DNA from 3 places in the Micromonospora sp. NPDC049240 genome. Region 3 is predicted to be linked to each of the others. Evidence: riboswitches for the same ligand, from Rfam matches in the RefSeq annotation. Region 3 holds a riboswitch; each other region holds the start of a gene.

Region 1 (3,477 bases), on a different contig from region 3:
GTTGGCGACCTTGCAGAGCAGGCCGAGCCGGTGGCCGCGGTGGCCGGGGTCGACGATGGTGATCTGCTGCCAGGCGTGGTCGGTGCTGCTCGCCGCCAGGCTGAGCTGGCTCCAGCCGACCAGCCGGCCGGACGCCTCGTGCACCGCGCCGGTGTTGTAGCGGCGCACCCCCCGGGCGTCGAGCGCCCGCTCCACGCCCCGCTTCCGCTGCGCGTCCATCCTCTGCTGCTCCCACTCCAGCTCACCCATCGGCGCGTCGAGCAGCAGCCGGCCCTCCAGGTGGGCGGTGTCCGCGACGTACTCCTCGGGCGTGTGGTCGCGCCAGTGCACGGTCCGGTAGCCGGTGGCCGCCGCGCGGGCGTCGGCGTGCAGCGCGGCCAGCCGGGTCCGGTCGAGCGCGGTCACGTCGAGCCGGCGGCGGACGTCGGCGTTGGCCGCCCTCGCGCCCATCGCGGCGGCGAACGCGGCGCCCGGGAACTCCCGGTCCTCCTCGCCGGGCAGCGCGGCGGCGGTGGAGCCGACCAGCCGCTTGCCGCCGCGCTCCCGGAACAGCCGTACGCCGTGCTCGTGCAGCGCGCGCCCGATCCCGCGACGCCGGTGGGCCGGGTCGACCACCAGCTCGACGCTGGCGTTCTCGGTGTTCTCCAGCGTGTGCAGGTGCAGCCGGAGCCAGCCGACCGGCTCGCCGTCGAGGCGGGCGACGAGCCACCGCCCGTCGATGCCGGGCATCGGGTGCCGGAGCAGCGCCTCGAACCGCCGTCGGCAGGTCGGCGGCAGGTCCGGCTCGTCGACGGCGCCGGCCGCTTCCGCGATCCGGTACGCCGCGTCGAGCGTCGGCAGGTCGGCCGCGTCCAGCGGGGTGACGGTCAGGCCCATGGCGGCGAGCCTGCCCGGGAAAAAGCGACAGGGCCAGCGGTTTTCCGCTGGCCCTGTCCTACGTTGGTCGGGAGGGACGTTCGCACAACGCCTCCGGCGTTGGGTCGCAAAACTTTGAAAAGTCTCCGGCGAATGCCCTCCCGCACCGAGCATCTTGCGCCGTCCGGTTCCTGCCGTCAAGTCCTGCGGTGACAGTTTTCCGACACGCGCCGCACATCCCCCGTCACCGCTGGTCGCCCGCGATCCCTCTCCCGGGCGAGCCCACCCCCACCCACCCCGCCGGCCCTCCGCCGGCCCTCCGCCCGCCCGGCTCGCGAGTTGACCAAGGAGTTTGCGTCGGGGGCAGCACTCCAGGCCGACGCAAACTCCTTGATCAACCTCGCGGGGCGGGGGTGGGGCGGGGTGGGGTGGTGGGTGGGGTCAGCCCAGGAGGCCGGCGTCGCGGGCGGCGCGGAGGCTGGGCTTGATGCGGTGCGTGGGGCCGGAGGCGGCGGCCACCGCGTCAAGCGTCTTGAGGCCCTCGCCGGTGTTGAAGATCACCGTCTCCGCGGTCGGGTCCAGCCGGCCCGACTCCACCAGCTTGCGCAGCACCGCCACCGTCACGCCGCCCGCCGTCTCGGCGAACACGCCGGTGGTACGCGCCAGCAGCGTGATCCCGGCGCGGATCTCGTCGTCGTCGGCGTACTCCATCCAGCCGCCGGTGCGGCGGACCGCCTCCAGCGCGTAGACGCCGGCGGCCGGGTCGCCGATGTTGAGCGACTTGGCGATGCCGGTCGGCTTGACCGGGACGATGGTGTCGCGGTCGTCGTGCAGCGCGGTGGCGATCGGGTTGCAGCCGGCGGACTGCGCGCCGAACACCTTCCAGCCGCCGGCCGGCGCCTCGACCAGGCCGATCTCCACCAGCTCGGCGAACGCCTTGTCGATCTTGGTGAGCAGCTCGCCACTGGCCATCGGGATCACCACCTGGGCCGGGATACGCCAGCCGAGCTGCTCGGCCACCTCGTAGCCGAGCGTCTTGGAGCCCTCGGCGTAGAAGGGCCGCACGTTCACGTTGACGAACGCGGTGTCCTCGAACTCGTCGGTCTCCACCAGCTCGCCGCAGAGCCGGTTCACGTCGTCGTACGAGCCGTCGATGGCGACCAGGTCACCGCCGTAGACGGCGGTGGTGACCACCTTGCCCTGCTCCAGGTCGCTGGGGATGAAGACCACCGACGGCACCCCGGCACGGGCCGCGTGCGCGGCGACCGAGTTGGCCAGGTTGCCGGTGGACGCGCAGGCGTAGCGGGTGAAGCCGAGCGCCCGGGCGGCGGTCAGCGCCACCGACACCACCCGGTCCTTGAACGAGTGGGTGGGGTTGGCACTGTCGTCCTTCACCCACAGCGGCGCGGTGATGCCCAGCTCGGCGGCGAGGTGGCCGGCGGCGACCAGCGGGGTCAGCCCCGGGTCGAGGGTGACCCGGGTGGCCGGGTCCTGACCGGCCGGGAGCAGGGCGGCGTACCGCCAGATGCTGTTCGGGCCGGCCTCGATCTGCTCCCGGGTGACGGCGGCCAGGGCGGCGGTGTCGTAGTCGACCTCCAGCGGGCCGAAACACTCGTAGCAGGCGTGCTGGGCGGCCAGCGGGTAGCGCGCGGAACAGGCGCGACAGACCAGGGCGCGGGCCGGGCTGCGGGAGGTGTCGATGCCGGGGACGGCGGAGAGCGTCGACGTCATGTCGAGGAAATTCCTCTCATCTTTCCCCGCATCGCCGGGTGCGGCGGGGACGGAATTGGCACCTGCCCGCAGGGCGCTCGGCGTCGAGCGTGCGGGTGGTTGCCGGGGCGTCGTCGGGCCGTATCCCTCAGCCCCTCTGGATGAGGTATGCAGTTGTGCCGTCGAGTCTATGCGCCGCCAACGGCCCCGCCACCCCGGGTCCCACGCAGTGGGCCGCCCCACCGCCCCCGCCTCCCGCCCCTGACCTCGGTCGATCATGAGGTTGACGGCGACAAATCGGACGGTGTCCGCCGTCAACCTCATGATCGCCGGGGCGGCGGGCCGCAGGGCGGGCGCACGGGTGGCATGATCGCTGGATGCGACGTTCGTCCGGCCTTGTCGGCGGGCTCGCCGGAGTCGTGCTGCTGGCGGCCTGCACCGCGAAGCCGGCGCCGGTCGACCCGCTGCCCGAGCCGCCGGACGAGGTCACGCCGTCCCCCTCGGTGGCCTGCCCCCCGGAGGGCATCCGGATCACCGAGCTGGGCGTGAGCGCCGCGATGGGGTTGCGGGCCATGGGCCTGGACCTGGTCAACTGCGGAACCCAGCCGTACGCGCTGCGCGGCTACCCGGCGGTCAGCCTGCGGGACGCCGACGGGGACCCGGTCAAGGTCAGGATCATCCCGGGCGCGACGGGGATCACCTCCGGCTTCGACGCCCCACCCACAGGGCTCGTGCTGCGCCCCGGCGAACGGGCCGGTGCCGCGCTGCTCTGGCGCAACACGGTCACCGATCCGACCGTGGTGGCCACCGAGGGCGCTCAGCTCGACGTCGCGCCGGTGGCCGGCAGGCCGGCGTACGCGGTGGCGATGGACGGGACGATCGACCTCGGCAACACCGGCCGGCTCGGGGTCA
Region 2 (3,477 bases), on a different contig from region 3:
TCTTCGCCGGGGCGAGCGTGGCCATCGTGATCCAGGCGGCGGCCACCGCGGTGCTGATCGTGACGCTCAGCCCGTCCACCCAGAACCTCGAGCTGCCGCGCTTCGTCGACGCCTTCATCGGCGGCAGCATCGCGTTGCTGGTGACCGCCGTCCTGCTCCCGCTGAACCCGCTCCGGGTGATCAACCGGGCCGCCCGACCGGCGCTGGACCTGCTGGCCGCGCAGCTCGACGCGTGCGCCGAGGCGCTGCGTAACCGGGACCGGGGCGCGGCCCAGCGGGCGCTGTTCCGGCTCCGGGAGAACAAGGAGGAGCTGGCCGCGCTCAGCGAGGCGATCGAGGGCGCGAAGGAGACCATCACCATCTCGCCGGCCCGTTGGCACCGGCGCAGCGAGCTGACCCACTACGCGGAGGCGGCCGAGCCGATCGACCGGGCGATGCGCAACAGCGGCACGCTGATCCGCCGCGCGGTCACCATGATCGAGGACGAGGAGTCGGTCCCCGAGCCGATGCCCGACTCCGTCGCCCACCTCGCCGAGTCGGTACGCCTGCTCCGGCACGAGTTCGCCGTCGGCGAGGAGCCGGAACAGGCCCGGGAGCGGGCGCTGCGGGCGGTCAGCGAAGCCGGCCGGGCGTATGCCGAGGGGGTCGGCTTCTCCGGCAGCGTGGTGATCGCCCAGGTGCGGACCGCCGCCAGCGACCTGATGGTGGCGTCCGGCATCGACCAGGAGGAGGCGAACCGCCTGGTCCGGCAGGCGTTCCACGGAAAGGACCAGCCCGCCGACGCGTCCCCCACCGCCCCTCCGGTCGGCTGACCGTCCCCACCCGGCTCAGCGCGGACCGGCCAGGGCGGCCAGCGCGGTCAGGAGGGTGTCGATCTCGTGGGCGGTGGTGCCCAGGCCGAGACTCGCCCGCAGCGCGGTGGACGGCAGGTCGGTGCGGGCCGAGCGGGCGGCGGCCTCGGTCAGCAGGCGGCGGGTCAGTGGGTGGGCGCAGAACAGGCCGTCCCGCACGCCGATCCGGTGCCGGGCCGCCAGGTGCGCGGCCACCTCGGCGGAGTCCCGCCCGGCGACCACGAAGCTGACGATGCCCACCCTGGGCGCGTCCGGGCCGAACGTGCGCAGCTCCACCACGTCCGGCAGCGCGGCCAGGCCGGACCGCAGCCGGGACAGCAGCGCCTGCTCCCGGGCGTGCAGCGTGGTGCGGTCCGCCGCCGTGAACGCCGCGCAGACCGCCGCCAGCGCCACCGCGCCGAGCAGGTTCGGGGTGCCGCCCTCGTGCCGGGCCGGGCCGGTCACCCACCGTACCTCGTGGGTGGCCGCGCCGACGTGACCCGTGGCCCCGCCGCCGGCCAGGTACGGCGCGGCGGCGTCCAGCCAGTCCGCGCGCCCGACCAGCACGCCGGCGCCGAACGGGGCGTACAGCTTGTGGCCGGAGAGCGCCAGGTAGTCCACGTCCAGCGTGGCCACGTCGACCGGGGCGTGCGGGGCGAGCTGCGCGGCGTCCACCAGGACGCGCGCGCCGTACCGGTGGGCCACCCGGGCCAGCTCGGCGACCGGCCAGCACTCGCCGGTGACGTTGCTGGCGCCGGTCACCGCGACCAGCACCGGCCGGCCGGGCCGGGCGTCACGGGCCAGCTCGGCCAGCGCCAGGCTCAGCGACCGGACCGCGCCGGCCGGGCTGTCCGGCACCGGCAGCCGGACCGTGCCGCGCGGCCAGGGGAGCAGGTTCGCGTGGTGCTCCCCGCCGAACGTGACCACCGTGGTGCCGGCCGGCAGCGCCCGGGCCAGCAGGTTCACCGCGTCCGTGGTGTTCCGGGTGAAGATCACGTGGTCGGTGGGGCGCGCGCCGACGAAGTCCGCCACGGTCTGCCGGGCCCGCTCGTAGGCAAGCGTGCAACGCCGGGACATCGCGCCCGCGCCGCGGTGCACGCTCGCGTACCAGGGCAGCAGCTCGGCCACCGCGTCGGCCGCGGCCCGCGCGCACGGCGCGCTGGCGGCGTGGTCCAGGTTGATCTCTCCCGGTACGCCGAGCACGCCGAGCGGGTCCGGCCGGACCGGAACGGGCAGCGTGGGGAGGGCGGGTACGAGGGTGACGGTCATGGCGGAGCCTCCGGGTCACAGGGGACCCCGGGGTGCCGGGACGGGGTCCGCGCTTGCCCAGCACGCGACGCGGCGCTGGGCCCGGTCATCACCCGGGGCACCCCACCGCGAACTCGACGAGGGTTGCCGGCCAGCAAGCCGGGGCTTGACGCTGGCGCTCGTGACCTGCCCGGCAGCATAGCCGTCACGATGCGGCCGGACCAGTGGGGCGCGGGTGGCTACGCTGACCGCATGGCCGTCACCCCGCCCGGCGGAGCACCGCCGCCGCCCGCGCCCGCCGTCCCGCCACCCGGGGCGTCGACGCCGCGCATGCCGCTGCGCCGGCTCGGCTGGCGGCGCTTCCTGGCGCTGGCCGCGGTGGTGCTGCTGATCGCGGCCGGCGCGCTGTTCATGGTCTTCACGCTGGGCGAGAGCCTGGGCGCGGAGGCGCTGCTGGTCGGCGTGATCGCGGCGATCCTGCCGGTGCCGGTGCTGGTGTCCTGCTTCCTCTGGCTCGACCGTTACGAACCCGAGCCGCTGAAATACCTGATCTTCTGCTTCGCCTGGGGCGCGTTCGTCTCCACCGCCATCTCGCTGCTGGTCAACGAGACCGGCGCGCGACTGTTCGAGGACCGCGGGCTGCCCGCCGCGCTGACCGCCGTGCTCGTCGCGCCGTTCATCGAGGAGCTGACCAAGGCGGCCGGCCCGATCCTGCTGCTGATCTTCCGGCGCCGGGAGTTCTCCGGGATCACCGACGGGCTGGTCTACTGCGGGCTGTCCGCGGTCGGCTTCGCCATGGTCGAGAACATCCTCTACCTGGGCGGATACGGCTACCGCACCGGCGTGGAGGAGTACGGCCCGGCCACCGGCGCGCAGCAGGTGATCGCGATCTTCATCGTGCGGATCCTGCTCTTCGGCTTCGCCCACCCGCTGTTCACCTCGATGACCGGCGTCGGGCTGGGCGTCGCCGCCCGGACCGCCGACCGGCGGGTGCGGATCCTCGCCCCGCTCGCCGGCCTGCTGCTGGCCATGATGCTGCACGGCACCTGGAACCTGCTGCCGTCACTGGCCCAGGCCACCGGGCAGCAGGTGATCGTGCTCTACGGCTACCTCGGCGTCATGGTGCCCATCTTCTTCGGCATGGTGGGGCTGGCCGTCTGGCTGCGGGCCTGGGAGGGCCGGCTCACCGAGCGCACGCTGCCCGACTACGTCCGGGCCGGTTGGCTCACCCCGCCCGAGGTGGCGGCGCTGGGCAGCCTGGGCCGGCGGCACGCGGCCCGCACCTGGGCCCGGCGGGTGGCCGGCGACGGCGGCGTGAAGGCGATGCGCGGCTACCAGTTCGCCGCGACCCGGCTGGCGCTGCTGCGCGACGGGATGCGCCGGGGGCTGGACCGCAAGC
Region 3 (3,477 bases):
GGGTGCTCGGTGGGCCGGAACAGGTAGTTGGGCATGAACTTGAGGATCAGCGCCAGGTTGACGTGGACGGTGCCCTCCAGCTTCGGCAGGCCGCGGATGTCCTTGGCGGCCTTGTCGAAGTAGGTGTCGGCCTCGAAGCCCTTGGCGGCGATGACGTCCCAGAGCAGGTCGATCACCTTCTCGCCCTCGGTGGTGACCTTCATCTTGGTCATCGGGTTGAACAGCAGGTAGCGGCGGTCGTCCGGGCCGGCCGAGCGGAAGTAGTCGACCGCCCGGTCGCTGAACAGCTTCATCGCCACCAGCCGGGCGTACGCGTCGGTCAGCTCGCGGCGCACGTGCGGGAAGTCGGTGACCCGCCGGCCGTACAGCACCCGGCCGTGGGCGTGGCTGACCGCCTCGTACATGGCGTGCTCGCAGATGCCGACGGACGCGGTGCAGAGGTTGAACTTGCCGACGTTGACCGTGTTCAGCGCGGCGTCGAACGCGGCCGGCCCGGTGTGCAGCACGTCCTCGGCGCGCACCGGGTAGTCCTCCAGCCGGAACTCGGAGACGTACATCTGGGCGGCGACCACGTTGCGGACCAGCCGGTACGCCGGGTGCCGGCTGTCGGCGGCGAAGAACACGTACCCCTCGGGGCCCTCGACGTCGGCGCGCCGGCCGAAGACCGAGACCAGCCCGGCGACGTTGCCGTTGCCGATGTAGTACTTGCCGCCGGTGGCCCGGAACCCACCCGCGCCGTCGGGGGTGAGCAGCATGTCGGTGGCGTAGATGTCGGCGCCGTGCGGACGCTCGGAGAGACCGAACGCCATCACGTGCCCCTGGTCGAGCAGCTCGGCGGCGCGGGCCCGGGCGGCGGCGTTGCCGCTCTGCCACACCGGCCCGAGGCCGAGCACGGTGACCTGCCAGGTGTACCAGTAGCCGAGCCCGTAGAAGCCGAGGATCTCGCTGAGCGCGGCGTTGCGGGCGGTGTCCCAGCGCTTGTCGGCGTCGTCGCCGCCGTCGGCGGACGGGGTGAGGAACGTGGCGAAGAGGCGTTCCCGGGCGGCGAAGTCGAGGAAGTCGGCGTACCACTCGCGGGCGTGGTAGCTGTCGACCAGGGCGCGCTTGCCCCGGGTCTCGAACCAGTCGATGGTGCCGCGCAGCAGCCGCCGCGAGGTCTCGTCGAGGTCGGCGGGGTCGTAGTGGTGCGGGTGGAACAGCAGCGGGTCGCTCACGCGGGGGGCCTTTCCGGGTCGAGGTCGCGGAGGGTGGCCAGGACGTCGTCCAGCCATGCCAGCACCATCCGCTCGTACGCGATGCCGCCGCGCAGCACCACGTGCTGCAACGCCGCCCGGGCGTCGGGTGCGGCGGAGCCGAAGTCGCGGCGCTCGCCGGCCAGGTAGCCGGCGAGGACGGTCTGGTGGTCGGCGCGATAGCGCTCGACCTCGGCGACCAGGAGCGCGCGCCCGGCCGCGTCGTCGAACGCGGCGCCCCGGATCTTGACCGCCAGTTCGTGCCGGACCGCCTCCGGGCGCACCGGGGCGTGCAGCCAGCCGACAAGCGCGGCCCGGCCGGTCGGGGTGACCGACCAGAGCTTCTTGTCCGGCAGGCTCTCCTGACCGATCTCCTCACCGGTGATCCGGTCGTCCTCGGCGAGCTGCTTGAGGACCCGGTAGATCTGCTGGTGCGTGGCGGTCCAGAAGCGCCCGATCGAGCGGTCGAAGCGACGGGCCAGCTCGTAGCCGGAGGCGGGTTGCTCCAGCAGCGAGACGAGGATGGCGTGCTCCAGCGACATGCCGGTCATCTTGCTATGCACTTTGTTGCATAGCAAGACCCCGCCCGGTAAGGCACGGCCGTGAGGGTGGTCATAACGGCTGGACGACCGGCGCACCGGTGCTGCTAGCCTTTCGGGAGGTCATGAGCGCCAGCGTCAAGCCCCGGCTCGCTGGCCGGCAACCCTCCGCCACGGTGGGGTGCTCCGGGTGAGGACCAGGCGCCGGCCGCAGCCGGCGCAAGCGTGGCCTGGCACCCAGGTCAGCACCAACCGGCCAGGGAGACCCGATGTTCGCACCACCCCTCGTTCCGACCCGCCTCATGCTGGTCACGCGTCGCCACGTCGACCTGATGCGGGTGTGCAGCGACCGCTGTCGCGACGTGCGCTGAGCGACCGCTCCACCCTTCCCCGATCCACCCTTCCGGCTTCGCCGTGCCCGGCGGCGCCGGTACCGGCACGCGTCCCGCGTGTCCGTCCACTCTGGAGAGACATCGTGCGTATCCGTACCGCCCTGACCCGCGTGGCCGCGCTCGGCACCGCCGCCGTGCTCGCCGCCACCGCGCTGACCGCCTGCGGCGGGTCGGCCGACGACGCGGCCGACAACCCGTACGGCCTGCTGCAACCCGGTGTGATCCGGGCCGGCACGCTCACCGACGCCCCGCCGAACGTCTTCCTCAAGGACGGCGAGTTCACCGGCTTCGACAACGACCTGCTGCGGGCCGTCGCCGGGAAGGTCGGTCTGCGGGTGGAGTTCGTCGGCACCGACTTCTCCGCGCTGCTCGCCCAGGTCAACAACCGCAAGTTCGACGTGGGCAGCTCCTCGATCACGGTCACCGAGGCGCGGAAGAAGACCGTCGACTTCGGCAACGGCTACGACTTCGGCTACTTCGGCCTGGACGTGCCGGCCGGCTCCGCGATCACCGGCTTCGACCAGCTCGCCGGCAAGCGCGTGGTGGTGGTCCAGGGCACCGTGCAGGACGACTTCGCCACGAGGGAGAAGCTGAACCCGGTGCGGGTGCCCGACTACAACGGCGCGGTCAACCAGCTCAAGGCCGGCACCGCCGACGCCTGGATCGCCCCGGCCGAGATCGGCGACAAGTCCGCGGCCGACAGCACCGGCAAGATCAAGGTCGCGGCGAAGCAGCTCAGCCCCGCGCCGACGGCGTACGCGGTGGCGAAGGGCAACGACAGGCTGCGCGAGGCGCTGGACAAGGGCCTCGACCAGGTGATCGCCGACGGCACCTGGAGCCGCCTCCAGGCGCGGTACTACCCGGGCCGGCCGATCCCGGCCGACTTCACCCCCGGCAGCGGATCGGTCGCCGTGCCGTCGCCGTCGGCGGCCTCTGCGAACCGGTAACCGGGCACGAGCGGGACGGACGGAGCGGACATGGATCCACTGAGCACCCTCTGGGAGACGTTCTTCGACTGGGGGTCGATGCGCGAGGCGCTGCCCGAGATGCTGACCGTCGGGCTGCCGAACACGCTGATCCTGGCCGCCTCCGCCGCCCTGCTCGGCTCGGTGCTGGGCATGCTGCTGGCGGTCGCCGGCATCTCGCGTACCCGCTGGTTGCGGTGGCCGGCCCGGGTCTACACCGACGTGTTCCGCGGCCTGCCGGCCGCGGCCACCATCCTGCTCATCGGCGTCGGCCTGGCGCCGCTGGGCATGGAGGTCTGGGGCCCGAACCCCTACCCGCTGGGCGTGCTGGCGCTGTCGCTCATCGCCG

What was found. Region 3 has a riboswitch for S-adenosylmethionine ahead of AB0B02_RS06375 (ABC transporter substrate-binding protein). Riboswitches for the same ligand answer to the same signal wherever they lie in the genome.
Region 1: it holds a riboswitch for S-adenosylmethionine, as region 3 does, so the genes downstream of both, thrC (threonine synthase) here and AB0B02_RS06375 (ABC transporter substrate-binding protein) in region 3, are expected to answer to the same signal.
Region 2: it holds a riboswitch for S-adenosylmethionine, as region 3 does, so the genes downstream of both, AB0B02_RS13185 (aminotransferase class V-fold PLP-dependent enzyme) here and AB0B02_RS06375 (ABC transporter substrate-binding protein) in region 3, are expected to answer to the same signal.

The regions. Positions count from the first base shown of each region.
Region 1 covers NZ_JBEZCX010000007.1:261,470-264,946, reverse strand. The annotation lists gene AB0B02_RS13110 (GNAT family N-acetyltransferase) at 1-876, opposite strand, end outside; gene thrC (threonine synthase) at 1,297-2,586, opposite strand; SAM riboswitch class I at 2,600-2,733, opposite strand; gene AB0B02_RS13100 (DUF4232 domain-containing protein) at 2,943-3,477, shown strand, end outside.
Region 2 covers NZ_JBEZCX010000007.1:280,482-283,958, forward strand. The annotation lists gene AB0B02_RS13180 (FUSC family protein) at 1-812, shown strand, start outside; gene AB0B02_RS13185 (aminotransferase class V-fold PLP-dependent enzyme) at 828-2,099, opposite strand; SAM riboswitch class IV at 2,144-2,265, opposite strand; gene AB0B02_RS13190 (PrsW family intramembrane metalloprotease) at 2,289-3,477, shown strand, end outside.
Region 3 covers NZ_JBEZCX010000003.1:233,653-237,129, forward strand. The annotation lists gene AB0B02_RS06365 (acyl-CoA dehydrogenase family protein) at 1-1,214, opposite strand, end outside; gene AB0B02_RS06370 (PadR family transcriptional regulator) at 1,211-1,774, opposite strand; SAM riboswitch class IV at 1,893-2,003, shown strand; gene AB0B02_RS06375 (ABC transporter substrate-binding protein) at 2,247-3,110, shown strand; gene AB0B02_RS06380 (amino acid ABC transporter permease) at 3,141-3,477, shown strand, end outside.